Regions from separate parts of the Psychrosphaera sp. HA2-10 genome, predicted to be linked through region 1. Evidence: predicted binding sites of a transcription regulator. Region 1 holds the regulator's gene; the other holds the start of a gene.

Region 1 (7,885 bases):
GGCCAAGTTATTGGGCAGGCATTGAGTGCAGCAAAAGAAACCGTCGAAGATAGGTTTGTACACTCATTTCATAGCTATTTTTTACGTCCAGGTGATGACAAAAAGCCGATTGTTTATGACGTTGAAAATATTCGTGATGGTCGCTCATTTAGCACCAGACGAGTAAGAGCTTTACAGTATGGTAAGCCAATCTTTTATATGACAGCGTCATTTCAAACTGAAGAGGTTGGTTACGAGCACAGCCCTGAAATGCCTAATGTTGCGGGTCCTGAAGGACTAAAATCCGAACACGAGTTTTTCCAAGAAAACATCGACAAAATACCCGGCACTTTGCGATCTATTATTGCAGGTGAAAAGCCAATCGAAATCCGCCATGTTCAAGTAAATGACCCGTTTGCGCCACAGAAAATGCCGGGGCGCCGTCAAGTCTGGATTAAGTCCAATGGCAGTCTACCGGATGATGAGCGTATTCATCGATATCTATTGGCTTATGCGTCTGACTTTAACTTTTTACCGACGGCACTATTCCCTCATGGTCGCAGTCACATACTGCCAGACATGCAAGTTGCTACGTTAGACCACTCAATGTGGTTTCATCGTCCGTTTAGAATGGATGATTGGATTTTGTTTGATATGGACAGTACTAGCGCTAGTGGCGGTCGTGGCCTAGTTAAAGGTCAGTTCTTTAATCAAAAAGGTGAGCTTATAGCCTCGGCGATGCAAGAAGGGGTTATTCGAGACTATAAAGCGTTTCCAAAAGATTAGTGAGTGACAACTTGGATCAACTAACTAAAACATGGGATTGCTGATAGTACCGTTGAGTATTATTAGAATTAGCATACAAAAAAGCCCCAGACTATTAATAGTCTGGGGCTTTTTATTAAACCGTAATAAGTTTAGCCAAACTTAAAAGCCGTTCTATTTAATAGTAATTAACCTAATGACTGCAATGATTGCAATATGTCAGATTCTAACAACGAGTTAATTTGATCTGCCGCTAACTTGCCATCATCAGTAAGGTGCATAAGGCCAGCTTCATCTGTATGCACATATTTTTGCTCTTTTAGACATGACACAAAGCTAGAGATGATTTTCTTATCAAAATATTCAGGTGCTTTAATGTCATGCAGAGTTAATAGTCGTTTAGCAAGCTTCAAACAATCGCTTTCTAGCTCGCCACGTTGAATACCGTGAACTTGTTGTATACGGTTGAACGTTAATGCATAGCGCTGCAACGTATCTTTCATTATTTTGGCTAATAAACTCAGCTGCAAACTACCCATAGAAGAACGGTTTTTAATCGAAATAAAGTCGTCTTTCGTTTCTATAATATCGTTGTCAGTAAAGTAATTTAGTGTTTTCTCTACGTATCCATCAACATCGCTGGTGGTAATAAACATCTCGTTTTTTAATAACGGTAAAATATGTTTAACCTTCTGCTGAATCAATTCTCGAGTCGTTTTTCCGGCGTGAGTAAGCTCTGCAGCAACAATAGCAGCGATCGCAAATAGATGAACAACGTTATTGCGATAGTAACTCATCAATATCGCATTTTTATTATCTAACTTAATAATAGTGCCGTACTCATCACTGTCCGAGTCTACTTTTTCTAATAAAATAGCTTCATCAATTATCTCTGATGCTGACTCGCTTGGCGTTTTAACTAAGTTTGAGTACGGAACTGATGTTTGTAGGCCAATATAAAATTCAATTAACGACTCCATTTCAACACGAGGAAGCGCATGGCTGTCCGAGGTTAACAGTGCTAACGCCGACAAATTAACCGTATTTAATACAGCCGCATCATTAATCGAGCCCATGACTTTATTTGCCGTATGATTGACCACAGGTGTTAACCAAGTAGGTTTAACTACATCTGTTGGGTTGATAAGTGATCGCCACTCTGGAGCCTGATCATTTAAAATTTCATTTAGACTGATAGGTTCACCAAAGTTTACATCACCGTGTCCGTAGTTCTTAAGGTTCTTTAAGGCTTTAAAAATACCAAAAATAGACTCACTTTCTTTGCTTTTACCTTTAAGTTCGCTTAGATACGTATTTACTTCCATGACATGTTCATAACCGATATACACCGGAACTAAAGTGATAGGGCGATCAACACCACGAAGCATAGACTGAATCGTCATCGCTAACATACCGGTTTTAGGTGACAACAAGCGTCCAGTTCTAGAGCGACCGCCTTCTGTGTAGTATTTAACCGGATAACCCTTGATAAAGAGTTGTGAAAGATACTCACGGAAAACCGCCGAATATAATTTGTTGCCTTTAAAGCTGCGTCGTAAAAAGAAAGCGCCAGCTTTTCTAAAAATAGGGCCTGCAGGCCAGAAGTTCAGATTGATACCAGCGGCAATATGCGGTGGCACAAGACCTTCATGATAAATAACATAAGTAAGTAACAGGTAATCCATATGGCTGCGGTGACAAGGCACATATACAATCTCATGGCCTTTTTGCGCCAAATCTCTTAACTTGTCGGCATTGTGGACACGAATACCATTATATATTTTGTTCCAAACCCAAGTTAAAACGCGAGAGCCCATACGAATATAATTTTCGTTGTAATCACCTGCGATTTCTTCCAGTAGTTTTTTAGCATTAGCTTTGGCTTCATTTAGAGAAATGTCTTTATCTTCCATTTCCTCCTGTAACGCTTTTTTTAATGCAGGGCTAGCCAACATACTATTAAAAAAGGCTTGGCGAGCCATTACTTTTGGGCCTGTTGCTACAATTCGCTGGCGCTCAAAGTGAATTCGCGCCACGCGTAATAGCTTATGAGCAGTATCTTCAGACGTACCAAAGTCGTTAACCATTTTTTGTAGAGATACCGGTTTACTAATACGAATAAAGCTATGACGACCATATAAAAGAACGATCATCATTTTTCTAAATGGAGTGGTTTGTAATTTTTGCGTAATGATATCCATTAAGCGCGTTTTACGATTGCTGTTTTTCACCGTGCCAGGGTTTCTTCCCCAACAAATCATTACCGGGACAAACTGTATATCTTGTCCAGTGCGCTCAACCAACTCAAGCATTGCCTGACCGGTTTTTAAAGCGCGTCTAGCATGGTGTTTCTCATTCATGAAAATAGAGTCAACGGGCTTTACACCAATAGTGCGTTTTACTGACTCACCTTCAATGTCGATTTTACCAAATGGTGAAGGTAGGTTAAGGCGTTTAGCCGCTTGTTTTAAGGCTAACTTATCCGTGTATGAGTTAGTCATAAGGACATAAGAAATCGGTTTGTTTGAATCAATACCGTTCTCGGTATTTTTCTCGTCTGTGACTAGTTGTGTACGGATAAACGGACGAGTTAACCAATACATCAATACATTTAAAATGGACATAAAAACCTTAATACAAAAATGAAAGCAACAGGGGATTTTAACAAAGGTTAACTAAAATCCCACCATTCTTATTAATTTTATGTTGCACAACCAGAATGCCTGTATATACTGACAGTTATGTTACTGTATGGAAAAACAGATGATGCGCCCACTTACTGCAAGACAATCAGAGATTTTAGATTTAATTAGAGACTCAATCACCTCAACAGGAATGCCACCTACACGAGCGGAAATTGCTAAAACCTTAGGATTTAAATCAGCCAATGCTGCTGAGGATCACCTAAAGGCATTAGCAAAAAAAGGCTTTATCGAAATGCTACCAGGCACCTCTCGCGGGATTCGATTAACTGAAGAAGTGGCAAACGACGATATTGGTTTGCCATTAGTTGGTAAAGTAGCGGCCGGGTCTCCTATTCTAGCCATGGAGCATGTTGATCGTCATGTAAACATAGACCCAGCGATGTTTTCGCCAATGGCTGACTTTTTGCTCAAAGTTGAAGGCGAGAGCATGAAAGATATCGGTATTTTAGACGGTGACTTATTGGCGGTTCATAAAACGCAAACCGCTCGTGATGGCCAGGTTGTTGTAGCAAGAGTTGAAGAGGATGTAACGGTTAAACGACTGGAGCGCAAAGGTAGCCAAGTAATTCTTCATGCCGAAAACCCAGAGTTTGACCCAATCAAAGTAGACTTAAACTATCAAGACTTTGCCATTGAAGGCTTGGCGGTAGGCGTGATCAGAAACTCATCTTTGATGTAACCGACCAGATTAATTTATTTAAGAGTTGTTAAAATCAACTTATTTTAGAAAACTCTTTTAATAGCCTGATGGGCGGTGACATGCCGTCCACTAGTTTATCCTCATCAATTGCATCAAGTATATCTTTTATAATTTGAAGATTTTTAGGCTTCTCGCAATCCAGATTCATCATGTTCATTGACCAACGACTAAATAATCTGAAGCTTGCTGGTTCAAAGTAAACTTTTTTAACTTTGTGATGCCTATCGTCGAGCTGTATTTTTTTGTACAAACTCAAAATGACCTTCATATCCCCTTCTAAAACTTGGAGAAAAACGCCACCGTTGTAAATTAAGTTTCCTGTCACATCTAAGTTTGTATTGTTACTTTTTGCTTTTGTTAATAATTGACTTAATTTCTCGTCACTAAAGGCTTCTGTTGCTCTGCTAATATAGACTAATTGATAAAGGTTCATTACTTCGAATCCTATGCATTGGCGTTGTCATAAGCATAGTTAAAAACAAGCAATGTCGCCGATAAATTGTCGAAGTAATTATTATCGTTTAGCTATTGGTTCTGGGATTGTGATTTGAGGCTAATTGCTCGCTAGTCGACTTCTCTTTTTCTACAAACTTAAGCCATTGAGTTGCCATTTTTTGAACATTTTTATATTCCGCTGCCATATTTAATGCGTCGATGGCAGCTTCAAATTCTTTTAAGTTAAAGTGAGCCATACCAAGGGCGAGATATAAATTCCCGGGATTTGATAGTTGACCGCGCTGTTCTGCTTCAAATGCAGCACTGATCACTTCCCTATACTTTCCTTGTTGAAGCCTAATTTCTGCTATTTGCTGGTGGGCGATACCAGTATCTTCTAACGCAGATAGTACTTCTAAAGTCTCAACGGCTTTGTCGTATTCTTTAGCGGTTAACCATGCTTGTGATAAAAACTTAACGTTTTTTACGTTTTTGGTTAATACATTTTGTTCAATTCCCTGCTGCATCACCATCGCTGCTTTGTACGGTAAGCCATTAAAGTAATATATTTGAGCAAGATTTCTAAAGTCAGATTGGTTAGAAATATAACCCTGCTGATAAGCCGCTTCTAATACGGCTAGTTGTTTATCTTCAGCGCCAATCTCACCGTACATTCCAGCTAACTGTACCCAATATTCAGGTTTGTTAAAACGGCGCACCATTTCTTCTAAAATTGAGGCTACTTTTTTTGGCTGTTTTAATTCGAAATAGGCGGCACGTTGCAGTACAAACCAGTTTTCTTTCGGTTCAACTTCCTGAGCTTTTGCTTCAGCTAATGCTAAGTCAATATATTGAGCTGCGTCTTGATAACGTTTGCCTTGATAGCTTGCCTGCGCTTTAAGTACATTATTCTTAACTGGAATTTCACCCTCGTTAATGCTTTCCCATCGTTCTAAAAATGAGATGGTTTTAGTGTACTCTTCGTTAGCCATAGCAAGTTGTGCTAACGAGAAAAGCGTACTCTTTTCTAGCGACTCCGGAATTGGATCTTGGGCTATTACTTGCTCAAATGCTGCCATTGCTTCTGCCATTTGTTCTGCGTTGTAGTAAATGAACCCATAAAAGTTATACATCATTGCGGTTTCGTAGCTGTTTAAACTGCCTGATTTCGCTTTTACGGAGTCTAAAACTTCTAATCCACCTTTTACGTCGCCGCCATCAGCAAGTTGCTGTGCTCTTGCTAACTGGCTATATACTCGTGAATTCAATGATGGCGTGCGCTTACGTTTTTGCTCCGCGTGGGCGTTGGCAAAATCAACATTAGGTACAATACCAACAAATGAGCTGCCCAAAAGTAAACTAGTCGCAATGAGAGAGGACGTAATAAGTGTTTTCACAGTATTTGCTCCGAATTATCCGTTAATTTCAAAAGTAATGCGGTTTTGTACGCCACTTACTTCCGTTGCTTCGCCATTTACTACGCGAGGCTTATATTTAAATTTAAGGGCGGCGTCTAAAGCTGCTCGGTCAAACAAACCTTCAGGATTTGCTTCTATGACAATAGGTGACTTAACGGCGCCGGTTTTATCAACCACAAATTCAACAATAACGTAGCCTTCAATGCCGCGCTGTAAAGCTCTGCGAGGATATACCGGCGATACTTTAACAATTGGTAAATATTCACCGTCACCTGACTCAAGTGCTAATCCACTTTGTAAAGCCATATCGCCACTGACATCTGCGCTAAAATCAAAACCAGCATCGCCCGCATCTGCAATATCAGGAGACATTTGAGGTTGCTCCATTGGCGGAGGTGGCTCTTGTGGTTGAGGTGGCTTTTTCGGTTTACGATCTTTCTTTTGTACGGTTTCTTCAGGCTTCAAACGAATAAAGTCCAAAACGCTACCTTGTGCTGGATCGGTGATAGCCGAATCTCCAGACTTAATAAGCGCCTGCATACCGTAAAATAAAGCGGTTGTAATAATTCCTGCAATCACAACGGCTGTTAATAAACGAATGAACATAATACGTTTTCCTAGCCTTCTAATGCAGCGATAGAGACGTCAAATGCGCCCGCCGCTCGAGAGGCATCCATAACCTTAATTAACGTTTCAGTTGTGGCCTTCTTATCAGCTTGAATTACCACAGAACCTTGCGGGTTTTCCGCTTTAAGGCGCTCAATGTTTGCTTGCACAGCACGAACATCAACTTGGCGTTTGTTAATCCAAATTTCACCTTTGTCAGAAATAGCGACCAATATACTGGCACGCTCTTTCTTTACCGCAGTTGCAGCTTCAGGTCGATTAACGTCGATACCCGATTCTTTTACAAAAGACGCGGTAACAATGAAGAAGATCAACATGATAAAAACAACGTCTAACATAGGTGTTAAATCAATGTTCTCTTGCTCTTCTTCTTGCATTAAATTGGCTAATGGCGCTCTCATTTTATTCTCCTAACAAAGGCCTGAACCCTTAATGGTCCATCGGCAAATGGTCTTCTAATAGTTCAATTTCACGTTTGGTTTTGCGTTGCACCCATGTGTTAGCAAAAACCCCTGATAATGCTCCAACCATGCCAGCCATTGTTGGAATCGTGGCCTTTGATACGCCACTTGCCATTGAGCGTGCGTTGCCGCTGCCACTAATCGCCATTACATCAAATACTTCAATCATTCCGGTTACCGTGCCTAGCAAGCCCATTAGCGGACACAGTGCAACTAGCGTAGCTATGAGTGGCAAGTTAACCGTTAATTTTTGTTTTGCTCTGGCAATGTAAGCTTGTCTAATTTGCTCAGCATTCCATGAGTCTCTTTCGCTTCGAGTTTTCCAGCGACGAATCAATTCGCCTTGATATTGTTTGTAACCGCTAAGCGTGTATAAAACGCGTTCTAAAATTAACAACCACATCACAAAAATCATTGCTGCGATGGCGCTGAGAACAACGCCACCCGTGTCCATAAACTCTCTAATTGCCTCTAAGGTCTCTGTGAAAAACAACACAGTGCGCTCCTTGATTGCGATACGTTACAGTTTGTCACTCGTCGATGAAGCAGACGGTTTAGACTCAGCGTTAGATTGCTTTTCAGAACGCTCAGCAATAATGCCGGCGCTTTGTTCTTGTAATACAAACAAGATGTTCTTACTGCGCGTATTCAACATGGTAGATAAAACAACCGTTGGAATAGCTACAACAAGGCCAAGTACGGTAGTCATCAGCGCTGTTGAGATACCGCCAGCCATTAATTTCGGGTCGCCAGTACCAAACAAAGTGATTGCTTGGAATGTTTTAATCATGCCGG
Region 2 (7,885 bases), 1.1 Mb from region 1:
CCTGGCTCAGTTGTTGGAGTTATCTCCAATAAAGCCGATGTATATGGTTTAGAACGAGCTAAATTGCACAACATTGATAATCAAGTGGTTGATCATAAACAGTTTGAAACGAGAGAAGCATACGATGAGGTATTGGCAGCTACGATTGAAAGCTACCAACCCGACGTTGTTATTCTAGCTGGTTTCATGCGCATTCTTACCGCTAAATTTGTTGATACGTTTACAGGACGTTTGGTTAACATACACCCGTCGTTACTACCTAAATATCAAGGCTTGAATACGCACCAACGAGCGCTTGACGCCGGTGACGAAGAGCATGGTTGTAGCGTCCATTTTGTAAACGAACAATTAGATGGTGGTCCTGTCATCTTACAAGCAAAAGTACCTGTATTTAGCGATGATGACGCGGATAGCTTAGCGCAGCGTGTACATGTTCAAGAACACCTCATTTATCCACTTGTTGTTAAATGGCTATGTGAAAAAAGGTTACGTTTACAATCAGATGGCGTATATTTAGACAACTCTCTTTTACCAGAACAAGGTTATGCGAATGATGAATAATGGTCGTACTGCAGTCCTCTCTTCTTTAGTTTTGAGTTGTGTAACACTCATGTCTAGTTTTTTTACTAGTGCCACTGAGGTATCTAACGATACAGTTAAGCACTCTGAAACAATTAAGCCTTTTGTTGCTGTTTATGACATGTATCGACAAGGCGATCGCTTAGGTCAAGGCGAAAGAAGATTAGAAAGACAGGCAAACAACCAATATTCTTTATCACTAGAAAGTGAGCTTAAATGGCTCATTTTCTCGGATAGACGAAAAGAAACTAGCGTATTTTCTGTTCAAGATGAGCAAGTTGTGCCAAGTTCTTATCAATTTAATCGTTCTGGTACTGGCTCTGACGATGAAATCAATATTCTATTCAACAAAGACAATTCATTAGTCATTAATCCCAAAGCAAGGAAAGATGCAGCGCCTGAAACCTGGCAACTGGGATGGCAAGACGAAATGTCATTGCACGCTCAAATTCAGTTAGATTTGATAAACGGTAAAAAGCTATTTGACTACACTGTGGTAACAAATAATGGCAAATTACGTGATTATAATTTTGAAGTTATTGGTGAAGAACTTATAAGTACAGGCTTTGGTCGTTTTAAAGCGGTTAAAATCGCTAGAATTTACGATGACAAAAAGTTTTACGCACAACACGCTTGGTTTATTCCTGAGTTAAACTTTACCCTTGCTCGTTTATGGCGAATGAAAAAAGGTGTTGAGCAATACGACTTAGTCATTAAAAGCTATACCGTCAGTGAATAACGTTTAAAATGGATACTCGTCAACAATTACGAACTCTTATTCGCCAACGTCGTAATTCGTTGAGCGATGAGCAACAGCGCACAGCCTCTTTCGCATTAAGAGATAGACTGTTATCAATTGTAAGTGCTCAACAAACTATCGCGTTATATTTAACTAATGATGGTGAAATTGATACCTCACCTATTATTGATAGCTTAAAAGAGCAAAATACTCGTCTACTATTTCCGGTATTGCATCCGTTTAAAAAAGGTTATTTGAATTTTCAGAGCGTCAATCGAGAAACTCAATGGACGCTAAATAAGTACAAAATCAACGAACCTCAACTAAACTCTATAACAACCACTCCTATTTCCAATATAGACGTTATATTAATGCCACTGGTTGCATTTGACCAACAAGGAAATAGGCTCGGTATGGGTGGTGGCTATTACGACAGAACATTAGCTCAAATCCAATCTTTACCTGCAAAACCTAAATTAATTGGCCTAGCTCATGATTGCCAAGAGGTAGATAGCCTGCCTTACGAAGACTGGGATGTTCCAATTGACGCAATTGTTACCCCAACCCGAATTATTAATGTTTCACCACAAAGACTGAGAACACCATGACTCAAGATGAAATGAAAAAAGCCGCTGCACTTGCAGCTCTCGATTACGTAAAATCAGATTCCATTGTTGGGGTTGGTACAGGCTCAACCGTTAATTATTTTATTGATGGACTTGCTGAAATGAAGCAAAACATCATAGGTGCAGTTTCAAGCTCTGAAGCCTCGACTGCACGATTAAAACAACACGGTATAGAAGTTTTTGACTTAAATAACGTCGCGGATCTTGACATATATGTTGATGGCGCAGATGAGATAAATTCAGATAACGCTATGATAAAAGGCGGTGGCGCCGCGTTAACTCGAGAGAAAATTGTCGCTGCTGTCGCTAAACAGTTTATTTGCATTGTTGATGAGACAAAATTGGTCAGGCATTTAGGCGAGTTCCCGTTACCAGTTGAAGTCATCCCTATGGCGAGAAGTTATGTCGCTCGTGAAATAGTGAAACTTGGTGGTAGCCCTGTTTACCGTGAAGGTGTCGTAACCGACAATGGCAATGTTATTTTAGATGTTTTTGACATGAAAATTGCAGAACCAAGAAAACTTGAAGAACAGCTTAATAATATTGTTGGTGTTGTAACTAATGGATTATTTGCGCATAGAGCCGCTGACCATGTTGTGATTGGAAGTAAGAATGGGGTTGAGAAACGTTAACAAATAGAGTATTAATTCTAATTAACATTTGCCTCGTATAAATTGAACCTCTAAAAATTGGATTCCTAGTATGGAAAATATTTCGCTTGCCAAGCATAAAATCAAAATTTTGTTGTTAGAAGGTCTGCACCCTAGCTCTGAAGAAACACTTAAATCCCAGGGTTATGAGAACATTGAAACACTAAAAACCTCGTTACCTGAAAACGAATTAATCGAAAAAATAAAAGATGTTCATTTTGTTGGTATTCGATCTCGTACCAATCTTAATGCCAATGTTTTAAAACACGCCAATAAGTTAATTGCTATTGGCTGCTTTTGTATTGGTACTAACCAAGTTGATTTAAATGCAGCAAAAGAGAAAGGCATTGCGGTTTTTAATGCGCCATTTTCTAACACTCGATCTGTTGCAGAATTAGTACTGGGCGAAATACTACTTCTTATTCGAGGCATCCCAGAAAAAAGTGCCAAAGCACACCGTGGTATTTGGCAAAAATCAGCTATCGGTTCATTTGAAGCGCGAGGTAAAACTCTCGGCATAATTGGCTACGGTCACATAGGTACTCAGCTTGGTATTATGGCTGAAAACATTGGTATGCGGGTTCAATTTTTTGATATTGAAAACAAATTAACTTTGGGGAATGCAAGCCAAGTTTCTACACTAAATAAATTGCTCCAAAGCTCAGATGTGATTTCTCTTCACGTTCCAGAAACAGCTTCTACACAAAACATGATAGGCGCTGCTCAGCTTGCAAAAATGAAACCCGGTGCAATATTAATTAACGCTTCACGCGGCACTGTTGTTGACTTAGATGCCCTTACAAGTGCATTAAAAGACAAACATATCGGTGGTGCAGCCATTGATGTGTTCCCAATAGAACCAAAGTCAAATGATGAAGAGTTTTTATCGCCTCTTCGTGGTTTAGATAATGTTATTTTGACGCCTCACGTAGGTGGATCTACTCAAGAGGCACAAGAAAATATTGGTATTGAAGTAGCTGGTAAACTCGTTAAGTACTCTGATAATGGCTCTACTTTAAGTGCAGTTAACGTCCCTGAAGTATCGTTACCTGAACATACAGGGCGCAGCAGGATATTGCATATCCACAAAAACCAGCCTGGTGTACTAACAAAAATAAACGAAGCCTTTGCTAAGCACAATATCAATATTGCTGCACAGTACCTGCAAACTGATGAGAAAATCGGTTACGTAGTTATTGATGTTGAGACTGATGATAGTAACACCGCGTTTGATGAATTGAAGTTAATTGAAGGCACTGTAAAAACTCGTTTATTACACTAACCCCTAGTTTATTTAGTTGATAGATATAGGTTCGTGATTACATTCTTCAACAAGCGATAACTTACAGAGTGTCCAATTTTCCTTTTTAAGCCAGTGATTCATTCACTGGCTTTTTAATTTGATATATTTTCTTTACAGACAAATGTTTTACTGTATATTTAAACAGTAACAATAAATTGATTTTCCATAAGCTAGATTTACAGGAGATAGCAATGGCTGTTGAAACTAGATATGTCGTGATCCGAACCGACAAAAGCAATAAGGAACAAGACGTCATGACTTTTACCGACAAACGTGCAGCTGACGAATATGACAAAATGTTAGACATGGCTGATGACATGTTTGAATTGTTGCAGCAAAGCGGAGTTAAGGTCGACGATCAACAAGCCGAAGAGTTAAGTATCTTTCTAGCTAAGCAACGAGAAGATGTGCTTGTTGCGTTGCAAGCGAAAAAGAAACCTGTGGCTAAAAAACCAAAAGCAAAATCAGATAATCAAGCTGACTTAGTAGATACAGCAGATGAGTCGGAAAAAAACGAACAAGCAAATAGTGTAAAAAAGACTGAGAGTGAGTTGCAGTCCGATACTCACTCTGATGAATCTGAGGACAATTTAATTGATTTTGTTATCGAAAAAGACGATGCCGCTTGAAGTCATTTAATTTATCCACATAAAGGTGACATAGCTTATAATGGCAATGTCACTTTTACAGGAGAAATACTTTGAACAAAAGCGTTGTTACCAATGCACTTGCAGCGATAGGCTGTATTGTTGGATTTGGACTTAAATTAGATTGGTTATTTTATTTATCTTTATTTGCACTATCTGGAGCGCTCACTAACTGGATAGCTGTACATATGCTGTTTGAGAAAGTGCCAGGCTTGTATGGTACTGGCATTGTTCAACTCAAGTTTGAAGAGTTTAAGGCTGCTATCCATAACTTAATTATGGAACAGTTTTTTACTCAAGAAAATCTGGACAAGTTTTTGTCTGAAGAAACAGGTGATGCACACCATTTTGATTTAGCACCGCTAATCAAAGAAACCGATATGTCGCCTGCATTTGACTCTTTAGTCACGACAATACAGCAAAGCTCATTTGGTGGCATGTTAAGTATGTTCGGTGGTACTGAGGCATTGGCGCCTTTAAAAGGCCCTTTTGAAGACAATCTTAAACAGTCGATAACGGATATCACCGCGTCTGATGAATTTGCTGAGAAGCTAAAATCTCAATTAGGGAGTTCGTCAAACTTTGGGGATATTAGATCAAAAGTAGACTCAATTGTACAGCAGCGCTTAAATGAGTTAACGCCCAATATGGTCAAAGAGCTTGTTCAGCAAATGATAAAAAGCCACTTAGGCTGGTTAGTTGTTTGGGGTGGTGTTTTTGGTGGCCTAATTGGTTTACTAGCTTATTTTATTGGGTTGTAGGGTTGGTTAAGTTAACTTAATTAAAACAGCGCAATTTGCTTATCAACCATGCGTTCCCAGAATAAATTAGCCAGTCTTTGTGAATACAAATTTAGACTGGCTAATACGTTGTTTTTATTCAATGCAAAACAGCAGAAATTAAATCAACTTCTCTATTCGCTTCACCATTTTTATATCTAGATCGCTAATGCCATCTACATCATGCGTTACAAGATCTATAACAACCTTGTTCCACACATTTGACCATTCAGGGTGATGGATAAGCTTTTCTGCATGAATAGCTACTTGAGTCATAAACCCAAATGCCTGAATAAAGTTTTTAAATACAAACTCTTTGTGAAGTTTTCCATCAACAATTTGCCAATGTTTATCATCGTCTAGTAGTGAGTTTATTTCTAATAATTCCTGAGCTATTTGCTCGCCAGTCAATTTATTTGCAGCCATAACACTCCCCTTTTCACTTATATTTTTATTATATTAGTCTTTCATATGAACTTGCATTCGAGTTAACAAGTCTCCGGTAATCTCAACTGCTTTGCCCGTTTTTTGATCCATTACAACAAACGTAATGTCCGCATCCACGACTACTTTGTCAGTACCTTCTTTGGTAATAACTTGATGGAATACCGCACTTTTATTACCTATTTTTGATAGTGAAGTACTTAATTCTAGTGTGTCGCCCATATAAGCACTGGCTCGATAGTTAATATTGATATTAACGATTGCCCACGCATAACCAAGAGAGGTGAAATACTCAATATCACCACTGTCCTCTAAATATTGCCAACGAGCCTCTTCTAGGAATTCCAAGTAACGAGCGTTATTTACGTGCTGGTAAATATCTAAATGGAAACCACGAACTTTTATTAGACTTGTTTTATTCATCTTTAACTTCCTTATACAACCTTGGCTTTAAATATACGATTACTTGCGACGACGACGTTTTTTCTTCTTACCGTCATCCTCTGCCGCTTTTGCGGCTCGTTCTGCTTCTTTTTCAGCAATAATTACTTTGGCTTCTTCTGCCTGCTCTACAGTCTCTAATGTAATGCGGCCTAATGTACCTGAACGATATTCGTTCAATATTATCTCAGACACCTTATATAGATCGGCAATTCCGCCTTTACGAATACAAGCTCGTTGCTGGGCAATGGCATCCATTACGTCAATAGGTTGTTCTGGTAACTCTTTTAATTGATAGCGATCCACTAGCAATTGAGGATAGTGTTCCATCAAATATTCAATGGCGTAGTAGGCTATGTCTTCTTTTTCGGTAACTGTATCTTTGATACCACCAGTAATGGCTAAACGGTACCCACAGTCTTCAGGCTCTAACTTTGGCCATAAAAACCCTGGTGTGTCGTGTAGTACAATATTATTGTCTAGGCGTATTCGTTGCTGAGCTTTAGTAACACCAGCTTCATTACCGGTTTTAGCAATAATTCGATCAGCTAGAATATTTATTGTTGTCGACTTACCAACATTTGGGATACCGCAGATTAGCGCGCGAAGCAATTTGTCTTGGCTTACTCGATGCGGCACCATTTCAGATATTACTGTAAGCAAATCCTTTACTGATTTAGGATCATGCTGTGTCACCGCTATCGCATCAATACCTCGCTGCGCTTTAAAATGTTGTAACCAAATATCGGTTTGCACAGGATCCGCTAAATCAGACTTATTCAGTACTTTTAACACTGGCGTGTCGCCACGTAGTGCAGGTACTAGCGGATTTTCGCTTGAGAACGGAATGCGAGCATCAAGTATTTCAATGATGACATCAACCTGAGGCATTATCTCGGCAATTTCTTTTCTTGCCTTATGCATATGTCCAGGGAACCAGTTTATTGCCACAAGCAACTCCGTTAATATTTTATGTCTTAATAATGGGCGCATATTCTACCCGTTTGCGAAGTTAGTATAAACGACTTATTTATTTACAAGGTCTTAATTGATACATGTCGTTGAAAAACCGACTTAGTGGACCCACACTTAACTACATAAAACCTACCTACACAGCTTTTAAAATTTATTAAAGTTAAGGACATATTATGAAAACAGCAGTAATTACCGGTGCTAATCGAGGTATAGGATTAGCCATGGCTCAACAATTATCTGAACAAGGTTGGGAAATCATTGGCATTTGTCGTTCTGATTCTGAAGAGCTCGAAGCCATCGCTAGTATGGTAATAAGTGGGATTGACGTGACTCAACCTGAACAGATTCAACAAGTAACAAAAATACTTGGTGGCACTAAGGTTGATTTATTAATCAACAATGCTGGACTACTGCAAGATGAAAAGCTGGGTGAAATTGATTTTGATTCAATCCGTGAGCAATTTGAAATTAATACCATTGCGCCACTTATGGTAACTGAAGCTCTATTACCAAATATGAGTCAAGGTAGTAAAGTTGCGTTAATTACAAGCCGAATGGGCTCTATTAGTGATAATGGTTCAGGTGGTCGTTATGGCTATCGAGCCTCAAAAGCAGCATTAAATGCTTTTGGTAAATCACTAGCAATTGATTTAAAAGACCAAGGCATTGCTGTTGGGCTGCTTCATCCAGGGTACGTGCAAA

The links. Region 1 encodes LexA, which represses DNA repair genes until DNA is damaged. Its sites were predicted from a motif close to TACTGTATNNNNATACAGTA; they were not measured.
Region 2: a site for LexA is predicted at 4,025-4,044, ahead of ACZ1GV_RS03825 (YebG family protein). Genes of this name have one in related genera too.

What each region holds. Positions count from the first base shown of each region.
Region 1 is NZ_CM146341.1:2,838,133-2,846,017, reverse strand. It holds gene tesB (acyl-CoA thioesterase II) at 1-765, shown strand, start outside; gene plsB (glycerol-3-phosphate 1-O-acyltransferase PlsB) at 933-3,368, opposite strand; gene lexA (transcriptional repressor LexA) at 3,511-4,128, shown strand; gene ACZ1GV_RS12885 (BLUF domain-containing protein) at 4,163-4,582, opposite strand; gene ACZ1GV_RS12880 (tetratricopeptide repeat protein) at 4,671-5,981, opposite strand; gene ACZ1GV_RS12875 (energy transducer TonB) at 5,997-6,608, opposite strand; gene ACZ1GV_RS12870 (ExbD/TolR family protein) at 6,620-7,030, opposite strand; gene ACZ1GV_RS12865 (MotA/TolQ/ExbB proton channel family protein) at 7,059-7,586, opposite strand; gene ACZ1GV_RS12860 (MotA/TolQ/ExbB proton channel family protein) at 7,611-7,885, opposite strand, start outside.
Region 2 is NZ_CM146341.1:818,724-826,608, reverse strand. It holds gene purN (phosphoribosylglycinamide formyltransferase) at 1-561, shown strand, start outside; gene ACZ1GV_RS03845 (DUF3108 domain-containing protein) at 551-1,318, shown strand; gene ACZ1GV_RS03840 (5-formyltetrahydrofolate cyclo-ligase) at 1,327-1,926, shown strand; gene rpiA (ribose-5-phosphate isomerase RpiA) at 1,923-2,576, shown strand; gene serA (phosphoglycerate dehydrogenase) at 2,647-3,876, shown strand; gene ACZ1GV_RS03825 (YebG family protein) at 4,089-4,526, shown strand; gene ACZ1GV_RS03820 (DUF445 domain-containing protein) at 4,598-5,305, shown strand; gene ACZ1GV_RS03815 (4a-hydroxytetrahydrobiopterin dehydratase) at 5,444-5,749, opposite strand; gene ACZ1GV_RS03810 (acyl-CoA thioesterase) at 5,783-6,190, opposite strand; gene ylqF (ribosome biogenesis GTPase YlqF) at 6,230-7,159, opposite strand; gene ACZ1GV_RS03800 (SDR family oxidoreductase) at 7,357-7,885, shown strand, end outside.